Regions from separate parts of the Streptomyces sp. NBC_00820 genome, predicted to be linked through region 1. Evidence: riboswitches for the same ligand, from Rfam matches in the RefSeq annotation. Region 1 holds a riboswitch; each other region holds the start of a gene.
The links. Region 1 has a riboswitch for cobalamin ahead of OIB37_RS34585 ((2Fe-2S) ferredoxin domain-containing protein). Riboswitches for the same ligand answer to the same signal wherever they lie in the genome.
Positions count from the first base shown of each region.

Region 1 (3,268 bases):
TCTTCAACTGGATCGGCAGCATGTGGAAGGGCTCCGTCTCGTTCGAGACGCCGATGCTGTGGACCACGGGCTTCCTCGTGACGTTCCTCTTCGGCGGCCTGACCGGCGTCATCCTCGCCTCGCCCCCGATGGACTTCCACGTCTCCGACTCGTACTTCGTCGTGGCCCACTTCCACTACGTGGTCTTCGGTACGGTCGTCTTCGCGATGTTCGCCGGCTTCCACTTCTGGTGGCCGAAGTTCACCGGCAAGATGCTCGACGAGCGCCTCGGCAAGATCACCTTCTGGACGCTGTTCATCGGCTTCCACGGCACCTTCCTGGTCCAGCACTGGCTGGGCGCCGAGGGCATGCCGCGCCGGTACGCCGACTACCTCGCCTCCGACGGCTTCACCACCCTGAACACGATCTCCTCGATCAGCTCCTTCCTGCTCGGCCTGTCGATGCTGCCCTTCCTCTACAACGTGTGGAAGACGGCCAAGTACGGCAAGCCGGTCGGCGTCGACGACCCGTGGGGCTACGGCCGTTCACTCGAGTGGGCGACCTCCTGCCCGCCGCCGCGGCACAACTTCACCACCCTGCCGCGGATCCGCAGCGAATCCCCCGCGTTCGACCTGCACCACCCCGAGGTGGCCCAGCTCGAACAGGAGGCGCAGGGCGGCAGGCGGCCGGCGGTCGGCACAGAAGGCAGCCGGCCGTGACCTCGCCGAACCGTCCCGGCCCCCCGCCGGCGCGGCGCGGCCCCTCGGTCGCCAACGAGGTCGAGGGTTACCTCCTTCTGCACGCCGAGCGAGAGCAGGCCGAGCGCGAGGCAGCAGCCCTCTGTGCCCGCCTGCCCTGGCTCACCACCGGGCAGGCGGAAGACCTCACCCGCCACTACACCGAGCAGCGCCTGGGCCTGACGCGACAGGCACTCCAGGTCACCGCGGACCGGGCCAAGCGCCTGCGCGGCGAATACGAGACGCGCTACGCCGAGCTGCGGCAGACCCTGCTCAAGCGGCACGTCGCCTGCGCCTCCCTCCTGCTCGTCTGCTCCCTGGTCACGAGCTCCCTCGCGCTGACAGCTCGCTGACCCGCAGCGTTCCCCGGTTCTCCCGAGTACGGCGAGAACACGGACGGACACTTCGCCGTACCGGCGTGGCCGGACCGCCTCCGCGGTCCGGCCACCCGTGTGTCGGGGGCGCCGCCGCTTCGGCGCTCCCGCCGGACCTCCGCCCGGGCGCGGCCGAGCCGCGGACGGGCAGGGCTCAGAAGGGCAGGACGTTGGCGACCAGGTCGGGCCGTGCTCCCACGAGCCCGTAGAACTCGCGCAGCGCGGTCGGCAGGGAGCAGCCGAGCGCCGCCTCCGCCCGCGTCAGTTCCGCTGGAGACGTGCCGTCCTTCCCGGTCGGCGGATCACCCCAGGCAGCGGCGAAGTCACGGACGAAGGCCCAGACCCGCCCGCGGTCGAGGACCGTGCCGTCCAGGGCCTGAGCCACGTCGAAGCCGCCGTTCACGCGTCAGCCCGCGCAGGACTTGTGGACCTTGCGCACGGCCGCGGCGGGCGCGGCGGGCGCCGCCCCGGACTGGGCGCCGATCAGGAGGAGTACGGATGCCGAACGCATAGGAGATTCCTGTGATGGTGGGGCTGGGAGAAGACCGCGCGGGCGCGGCGTCGCACTTTAGAACATGGACGGGCACTGCCGGGATTCGGGCCGTGGCGTGACTGACGCGGTGTGGCGACTGCCGCCACCGACAGGGCGGCAGCGACGAGTTGGCGCGGTCCCGGCTCACGGGCACGGGCGCGGTCCCGGGACCGATGCCGGGGACGGGGTGAAGCCGGCGATGAGATGATGTCCGGTGACAGGGCGACGGCGGTCCGAGGAAGCCGGTGAGAATCCGGCGCGGTCCCGCCACTGTGATCGGTGAGCGCGTCCCGACAGGCCACTGCCCCCAGGGGGTGGGAAGGCCGGGGCGAGCGACGACCCGAGAGCCAGGAGACTCACGCGGTCGCCTCCTCGACGGACACCGGGGCGGATCTCCCCGGGGGAGGGGTGGTCGGGCATGCCCGAAACGCCGACGGAAGCGACCGAAGCGACGCAGGCGACGGCCGCACGAGGTGCCGGTCCGGTGCCGTGCCGGGTGGTCGTGTGCCGGGACTGCTGCTGCGGCAGTGCCAAGGTGACCGGCGTCGACCACGCGGCGCAGACCGCGCGTCTGAGCGCCGAAGTACCCATGCGGGTCTCCGACTGCCTCGACGCGTGCGACCAGGCCAACGTCATCGTCGTACAGCCCTCCGCCGCCGGCCGGGCCGCGGGCGGCCGTCCGGTCTGGCTGGGGCTGGTCAACGACCCCGAGGCGACGGAGGACGTCATCGGCTGGGTGCGCGCGGGCGGCCCGGGTGTGGCACCCCTGCCGGCGATCCTCGATCTGTACGCCTTCCCACCGCCGCGGCTCGGTGCGGCCATCCGTAACGGGCGTTGAGCCGGTCGTGGGGTCGGCCGGAGTATGGCCGGTCCGCGGGGTGACCCGGGCCGGCGCGGGACGCCACCGCGCGTCACCGTGCCCGGCCACTCCGGTCACTCCGGCCGTTCTGGTCACTCCGGTCACTCCGGCCGTTCCGGTCACCCGGAAAACTCGAACTGGTGGGTGGGAGGCGGATGTTCGGACGTAGGTTGTGGCATGAATGATCCACGCCCCGGCTGAAAGACGGACACCCCTCATGAGCGACCCCGCGGCGACGCCCGCAAGCGCGATGCGCGACACGATCGACACGTCGGTGCCGCACTCCGCCCGTATCTGGAACTACTGGCTCGGCGGCAAGGACAACTACCCCGTCGACGAGAAGGCCGGCGACGCGTACACCGCAGTCTTCCCCGGCATCGTCACGATCGCCCGCAGCAGCCGTGCCTTCCTGCGTCGCAACATCGCGTATCTCGTCTCCGAGGCGGGCATCCGGCAGTTCCTGGACATCGGGACGGGCCTGCCGACGGCCCAGAACACCCACGAGGTCGCCCAGGGGCTCGCCCCCGAGACGCGGATCGTCTACGTCGACAAGGACCCGATGGTCCTGGCTCACGCACGCGCCCTGCTGTACTCCTCCAGCGAGGGCGCGACCGCCTACATCGACGCCGACGTGACGGACCCGGACCGCATCCTCGAGGCCGCCGCCGGGACGCTGGACCTCAGCCGACCCACCGCGCTCGTCCTCAGCAACATCCTGGGGCACGTCCCCGACGGCGACCGGGCCCGCGCCATCGTCACCCGGCTGATGGACGCCCTGCCGTCGGGC
Region 1 is NZ_CP108882.1:7,751,636-7,754,903, forward strand. Features, by position in the region: gene ctaD (aa3-type cytochrome oxidase subunit I) at 1-698, shown strand, start outside; gene OIB37_RS34575 (hypothetical protein) at 695-1,069, shown strand; gene OIB37_RS34580 (SMI1/KNR4 family protein) at 1,245-1,493, opposite strand; cobalamin riboswitch at 1,859-1,979, shown strand; gene OIB37_RS34585 ((2Fe-2S) ferredoxin domain-containing protein) at 2,041-2,460, shown strand; gene OIB37_RS34590 (SAM-dependent methyltransferase) at 2,699-3,268, shown strand, end outside.

Region 2 (3,268 bases), 2.4 Mb from region 1:
CAAGGACGGCCTGATCTACCTCGTCATCGTGGTGGCGATCATCTACATCCCGATCAAGCTCGGCGGGTTCCACGACATCTTCGCCCAGGCCGACAAGGCGTTCTCCCAGGTCAATCCGGCGACCGGCAAGCCGCGCGGCGCTCTCGTGCCGGCGGAGGCGGGCCAGTGGACGTACGCCACCCTGGCGCTCGGCTCGGCCCTCGCGCTCTTCATGTACCCGCACTCGATCACCGCGACCCTGTCGTCCAGGAGCCGTGACGTGATCCGCCGCAACACCACGATCCTGCCGCTGTACTCCCTCATGCTCGGCCTGCTGGCCCTGCTGGGCTTCATGGCGATCGCGGCCGGGGTGAAGGTCACCAACGGGCAGCTGGCGATCCCGCAGCTGTTCGAGGACATGTTCCCGTCCTGGTTCGCGGGCGTGGCCTTCGCGGCGATCGGCATCGGCGCGCTGGTGCCGGCGGCGATCATGTCGATCGCGGCGGCGAACCTGTTCACCCGCAACATCTACAAGGACTTCATCAAGCCGGACGCCACGCCCGAGCAGGAGACCAAGGTCTCCAAGCTGGTCTCCCTGCTGGTGAAGGTGGGCGCGCTGGTCTTCGTCCTGACCATGGACAAGACGGTCGCCATCAACTTCCAGCTGCTCGGCGGCATCTGGATCCTGCAGACCTTCCCGGCCCTGGTCGGCGGCCTGTTCACCCGCTGGTTCCACCGCTGGGCGCTGCTGGCCGGCTGGGCGGTCGGCATGATCTACGGCACGGCCGCCGCCTACGGGGTCGCCTCCCCGACGCAGGCGCACTTCGGCGGCTCGGCCAAGGAGATCCCGGGCATCGGTGAGATCGGCTACATCGGCCTCACGGCGTTCGTCCTGAACGTGGTCGTCACCGTGGTCCTCACCTTCGCCCTGAAGGCGCTGAAGGCCCCCGAGGGCGTCGACGAGACCAGGCCGGAGGACTACACCGCGGACGCGGGCGACCCGGGCGTCCGGGCGGAGCTTCCCCCGGCCACTGCGGGGAGTGCTCACTAGTCCCACAAGGGGCTCGCAGGAGCCGCGCACCCGGTCGTGATGACCCCGCAGCGGGCCGTCGTGGAGCATGTCCCACGGCGGCCCGCTGCCGTGCGTGTTGACGCTCTGAATCCAGCACGACACACAGCAGACACAACATCTGGTGGTGCCACGGCAGCCCAGCACTAGATGTATGCTCGTCATCGCTGTCGCCGCAGGGGAATCCGGTGCGAATCCGGAACTGTCCCGCAACGGTGTACTTGTACGTGTCCGTCCCTGAGGCGGCGTGTGCTCGGTCAGTCCGAGGACCTGTCGACAGCCGCGCCCGGCCGTCCGGTCCGGGTGCCCCAAGACGTCCGGGCCTCGTGGAGTGGGCCGGTGGACGCGACGCCGTGTGCGCTCGTGCTGCCAATGCCCTCCGCCAGGCCCCCGTGCCGAGCGAGGGAGAGCCCCCACGTGACCATCGCGCCTGCCGATCCGGCTTCAGCCACCTTGGCGACCGAGGCCCCGGTGGAGACCGACGGTCCGGGTGCCGCGCTGCTGCGGACCCTGACCGAGCTGACCGCCGACCTCCCCGACGCCGACCCCGGCCGGGTCGCCGCCGCCGCGCTGCGCGGCCGCTCGGCCCGGGCCGACGAGGCGGAGCTGCGCGAACTGGCCACGGAGGCGGCCGCCGGCCTGATCTCCGAGGACCCCGCGTACTCGCGCCTGGCCGCCCGCCTGTTGACCCTCTCCATCCGCGCCGAGGCCGCCTCGCAGGGGGTGACCTCCTTCACGGAGTCCGTCGTGGTCGGGCACCGGGAAGGGCTCGTCGCCGACCGCACCGCCGAGTTCGTGCGGCTGCACGCCGAGCGGCTGGACGCGCTGATCGACACGGGCGCCGACGACCGCTTCGGCTACTTCGGCCTGCGCACGCTGCACAGCCGCTACCTGCTGCGCCACCCGATCACCCGGCACGTGATCGAGACCCCCCAGCACTTCATGCTGCGCGTCGCGTGCGGTCTGGCCGAGGACGACAGCGCCCGCTCCGTGGACGAGGTCACCGCGCTCTACGGCCTGATGAGCCGCCTGGACTACCTCCCGTCCTCCCCCACGCTCTTCAACTCCGGCACGCGGCATCCCCAGATGTCGTCCTGCTACCTGCTCGACTCCCCGCTGGACGAGCTGGACTCCATCTACGACCGCTACCACCAGGTGGCCCGCCTCTCCAAGCACGCCGGCGGCATCGGTCTGTCGTACTCCCGTATCCGCAGCCGCGGTTCGCTGATCCGCGGCACCAACGGGCACTCCAACGGCATCGTGCCGTTCCTGAAGACCCTCGACGCCTCGGTCGCCGCGGTGAACCAGGGCGGCCGGCGCAAGGGCGCGGCCGCGGTGTACCTGGAGACCTGGCACTCCGACATCGAGGAGTTCCTGGAGCTGCGCGACAACACCGGTGAGGACGCGCGCCGTACGCACAACCTGAACCTCGCGCACTGGATCCCGGACGAGTTCATGCGCCGGGTCAACGCCGACGAGCAGTGGTCGCTGTTCTCCCCGGCGGACGTGCCCGAGCTGGTCGACCTGTGGGGCGCGGAGTTCGACGCCGCCTACCGCAAGGCCGAGGCCGCGGGGCTCGCGAAGAAGGCCATGCCGGCCCGTGAGCTGTACGGCCGCATGATGCGCACCCTCGCGCAGACCGGCAACGGCTGGATGACCTTCAAGGACGCCGCCAACCGCACCGCCAACCAGACGGCCGAGCCGGGCAACGTCGTCCACTCCTCCAACCTCTGCACGGAGATCCTGGAGGTCACGGACGACGGCGAGACGGCGGTCTGCAACCTCGGTTCGGTGAACCTGGGCGCCTTCGTCGTCGACGGGGACATCGACTGGAAGCGGCTGGACGAGACGGTCCGCACCGCGGTGACCTTCCTCGACCGCGTCGTGGACATCAACTTCTACCCGACCGAGCAGGCGGGCCGCTCCAACGCCAAGTGGCGTCCGGTGGGCCTGGGTGCCATGGGTCTGCAGGACGTCTTCTTCAAGCTGCGTCTGCCCTTCGACTCCGCCGAGGCGAAGGCCCTGTCCTCGCGCATCGCCGAGCGCATCATGCTCGCCGCGTACGAGGCCTCCGCCGACCTGGCCGAGCGCAGCGGCCCGCTGCCGGCCTGGGAGAAGACCCGTACGGCCCGGGGTGTGCTGCACCCCGACCACTTCGACGTCGAGCTGAACTGGCCCGAGCGCTGGGCGGCCCTGCGGGAGCGGATCGCCTCGGTCGGC
Region 2 is NZ_CP108882.1:5,374,323-5,377,590, reverse strand. Features, by position in the region: gene mctP (monocarboxylate uptake permease MctP) at 1-1,030, shown strand, start outside; cobalamin riboswitch at 1,203-1,340, shown strand; gene OIB37_RS24435 (ribonucleoside-diphosphate reductase subunit alpha) at 1,466-3,268, shown strand, end outside.
Region 2: another riboswitch for cobalamin. It lies ahead of OIB37_RS24435 (ribonucleoside-diphosphate reductase subunit alpha); the one in region 1 lies ahead of OIB37_RS34585 ((2Fe-2S) ferredoxin domain-containing protein).

Region 3 (3,268 bases), 5.8 Mb from region 1:
CGCGCAGACGGCGACCCGCAGCACGTCCTCGCCGTGCGGGGGAGCCACCGTCGACTCCCGGACCGTGCCGCGCAGGGAGACCCTGAGGCCGTCCTCCTCGTCGATGCCGAGGCCGTGCCGGAACGGCAGCACGCCGTAGGTGTGCCGTCCGGTGAGCCCGTGCAGCATGTCCAGGCCGGGCTCCAGCAGCGAGACGTCCCCGCGGAACTTGTTCACCAGGAACCCGGCGACCAGCTCCTGGTCCTCGGGCGAGAGCAGGGCGACCGTGCCGAAGAAGGAGGCGAACACGCCGCCGCGGTCGATGTCGCCGACGACGAGCACGGGCAGCCGCGCCCCCCGCGCGATCCCCATGTTGACGATGTCGGTGCGCCGCAGATTGATCTCGGCGGGTGAACCGGCCCCCTCACAGATCACCGCGTCATACGTGCCCCGCAACTCGGCCAGACAGTCCAGCACCGTGCCGAGGAGCCGCTGTTGGCGCCCGCCGTGGTAGCCGCGGGCGCTCATCTCGCCCACCGGCTTTCCCAGCAGCACCACTTGGCTGCTCTGTTCACCACCGGGCTTGAGCAGCACGGGGTTCATCAGCGCGGTCGGCTCGACGCGGCACGCCTGGGCCTGCATGGCCTGTGCCCGCCCGATCTCCGCGCCCTCGCGGGTGACGAAGGAGTTGAGGGACATGTTCTGCGCCTTGAAGGGCGCCACCTTGACGCCCTGGCGCACCAGCCACCGGCAGATGCCGGCCGTCACGACGCTCTTGCCGGCGTCGGAGGTGGTGCCGGCGACGAGGAGACCACCGTTCACTTTCCACGTCCCTTCACGATGGTGCGCGCGGCGACGGTGACGCCGAGCGCGAGCAGGCCGACGCGGCGGGAGAGCCGTACGGCCCGGTCGATGTCGGCCACGCTGACGGACCGCCCGGCGGCCCCGTTGAGCACGGGCCGGTGTTCGACGCGGCCGCCGTAGGCCAGCGTTCCACCGAGCCGCACGCCGAGGGCGCCCGCGAACGAGGCCTCGACGGGCCCGGCGTTGGGGCTCGGGTGCCGGCGGGCGTCGGCCCGCCAGGCCCGTGCGGCCCCGCGCGGGTCGGGTCCGGCGAGCGTGGCGAGTACGGCGGTCAGTCGGGCGCCGGGCCAGCCGGCGACGTCGTCGAGGCGGGCGGAGGCCCAGCCGTAGCGCCGGTGGCGGGGCGACTTGTGGCCCACCATCGCGTCGAGGGTGTTGACCGCCCGGAAGCCCAGCAGCCCCGGCACCCCGGCCACGGCGCCCCACACCAGCGCGCCCACGACGGCGTCGGAGGTGTTCTCGGCGACCGACTCGACCACCGCCCGGGCGATCCCGTCGGCGTCGAGGGCCTGCGGGTCGCGGCCGCACAGATGCGGCAGCCGGGCGCGGGCGGCCGGCACGTCCCCGGCCTCCAGGGCACGCCCGACGGCCCGCGCCTCCCGGGCCAGCGAGGTCCCGCCGACGACGGACCAGGCGGCGGCGGCGGTCAGCGCGAGGCGGGCGGCGGGGGAGCGGCGTACGGCGCGCTCGGCCACGGCACCCAGGGCCACGGCGCCACCGGCGCACACGGCGGTGTGCAGCGCGCCCCAGCCGCGGTGGTCGTGCCACAGCACGCGTTCCACGGCTCCGGCGGCCCGGCCGAACGCGGCGACGGGGTGCCCGCGGCGGGGATCGCCGAGGAGCAGGTCGCCCAGGAGGCCGGCGGCGGCACCGTACGCGTAAGTGCGATCGGCACCCATCGGCTCAGCCGGCCGTGGGCACAGGGGCGATCCTGGTACTTGTCCTCAACGGGCAGCCGAGCATGGCGGTATGTCCTCACTCAGGGTGTCCACGCCCTGGTTCGACGAGACCGGCGGCGAGAGTTCCTGGCTCCCGGGGGTTCCTACCCCGGTGACAGTGGCGGGACCGCGCCGGATTCGCACCGGACTTCCTCTGCTGCCGCCGTACATGGCCTGGGAAGTCCACCATGCGCCCGGAACGACGTCAACCTGCCGTTGACCTGCGGGGGGAGAGTGTGCTGAGCCCCACACCCCGGCCGCCCGAGCGCCACCGGGACATGCGAACGGCTCCCCGCGGCACATGCCGGGAGGAGCCGTTCAGCCGGTCGTTCAGTGGCCGGGTCGTTCGTTCGGCCGGGCGACCCGGCCGCGACCGGCCGAGTCTGCACGCGCAGTCAGGACACGCAGTCAGGACCGCCGAGCCAGGGCGCGCAGTCAGGACCGTCGAGCCAGGGCGCGCAGTCAGGACCGTCGAGCCAGGGCGCGCAGTCAGGACCGTCGGGTCAGGGCTTCGCGACGATCAGGCTGATGCCGTACGCCACCGCGGCCGCGCACGCCGCGAAGCAGACGTAGGCGCCGGCCAGCGCGAGCGCCGCCGAGCCGCCCTGCGCGACGGCCTTCTCGCGGCGGGCCAGGCCGTTGATGCCGAGGGTGAACAGGGCCACCAGGCCGACGGCCACCAGGAGGCTGACGCCGAAGACGGAGCCGATGGCCGCCCAGTCGATCTTCATGAGGATGCTTCCTTCGGTTACCGGGGCGCGGGGGTCAGACCGTGGCGGCCGGCGGGATGGCCGGGGTCGCGGGGGCCGGTTCGGCGATGGCCTGGGCCGGGATGGTGATCGCCAGGTCCTCGGTGACCGCGCCGGTGGGCGGCGGGGCGACCGCGGCCATGGCGGCGGTGACCGCGCCGATCGGCTCGGTGGTGGCGTCGTCGGCGGTGACGTTGGTGTGGTCGACGACCTCGCGGCGGGAGAACTTCCAGATCGCGGCGCTGGAGGCGATCAGGAAGACGGCGACGAGCGCGGTACCCCAGTCGCCGAGGTCCGTCACGGACTCGGCGCCCGCGCCGACCAGCGCGGCGGCCGGCAGGGTCAGCGCCCAGGCGACGAACATGCGGGTCGCGGTGGACCAGCGGACCACGCCGCCCTTGCGGCCGACACCCGCGCCCATCACCGCGCCGGAGACGACGTGGGTGGTGGAGAGGGAGAAGCCGAGGTGGGAGGAGGCCAGGATGGCCGTGGCGGCGCTGGTCTGCGCGGCGAAGCCCTGGCGCGGCTCCAGGTCGGTCAGACCCTTGCCCATGGTGCGGATGATCCGCCAGCCGCCGATGTAGGTGCCGAGCGCGATGGCCAGGCCGGCGGAGAGGATCACCCAGGTGGGAGGGTTCGAGCCGGGGGCGATGGTGCCGCCCGCGATCAGCGCGAGGGTGATGATGCCCATCGTCTTCTGGGCGTCGTTGGTGCCGTGGGCCAGGGAGACCAGGCCGG
Region 3 is NZ_CP108882.1:1,991,204-1,994,471, reverse strand. Features, by position in the region: gene OIB37_RS09160 (cobyric acid synthase) at 1-801, opposite strand, end outside; gene OIB37_RS09155 (cobalamin biosynthesis protein) at 798-1,742, opposite strand; cobalamin riboswitch at 1,841-1,961, opposite strand; gene OIB37_RS09150 (hypothetical protein) at 2,285-2,512, opposite strand; gene OIB37_RS09145 (inorganic phosphate transporter) at 2,547-3,268, opposite strand, start outside.
Region 3: another riboswitch for cobalamin. It lies ahead of OIB37_RS09155 (cobalamin biosynthesis protein); the one in region 1 lies ahead of OIB37_RS34585 ((2Fe-2S) ferredoxin domain-containing protein).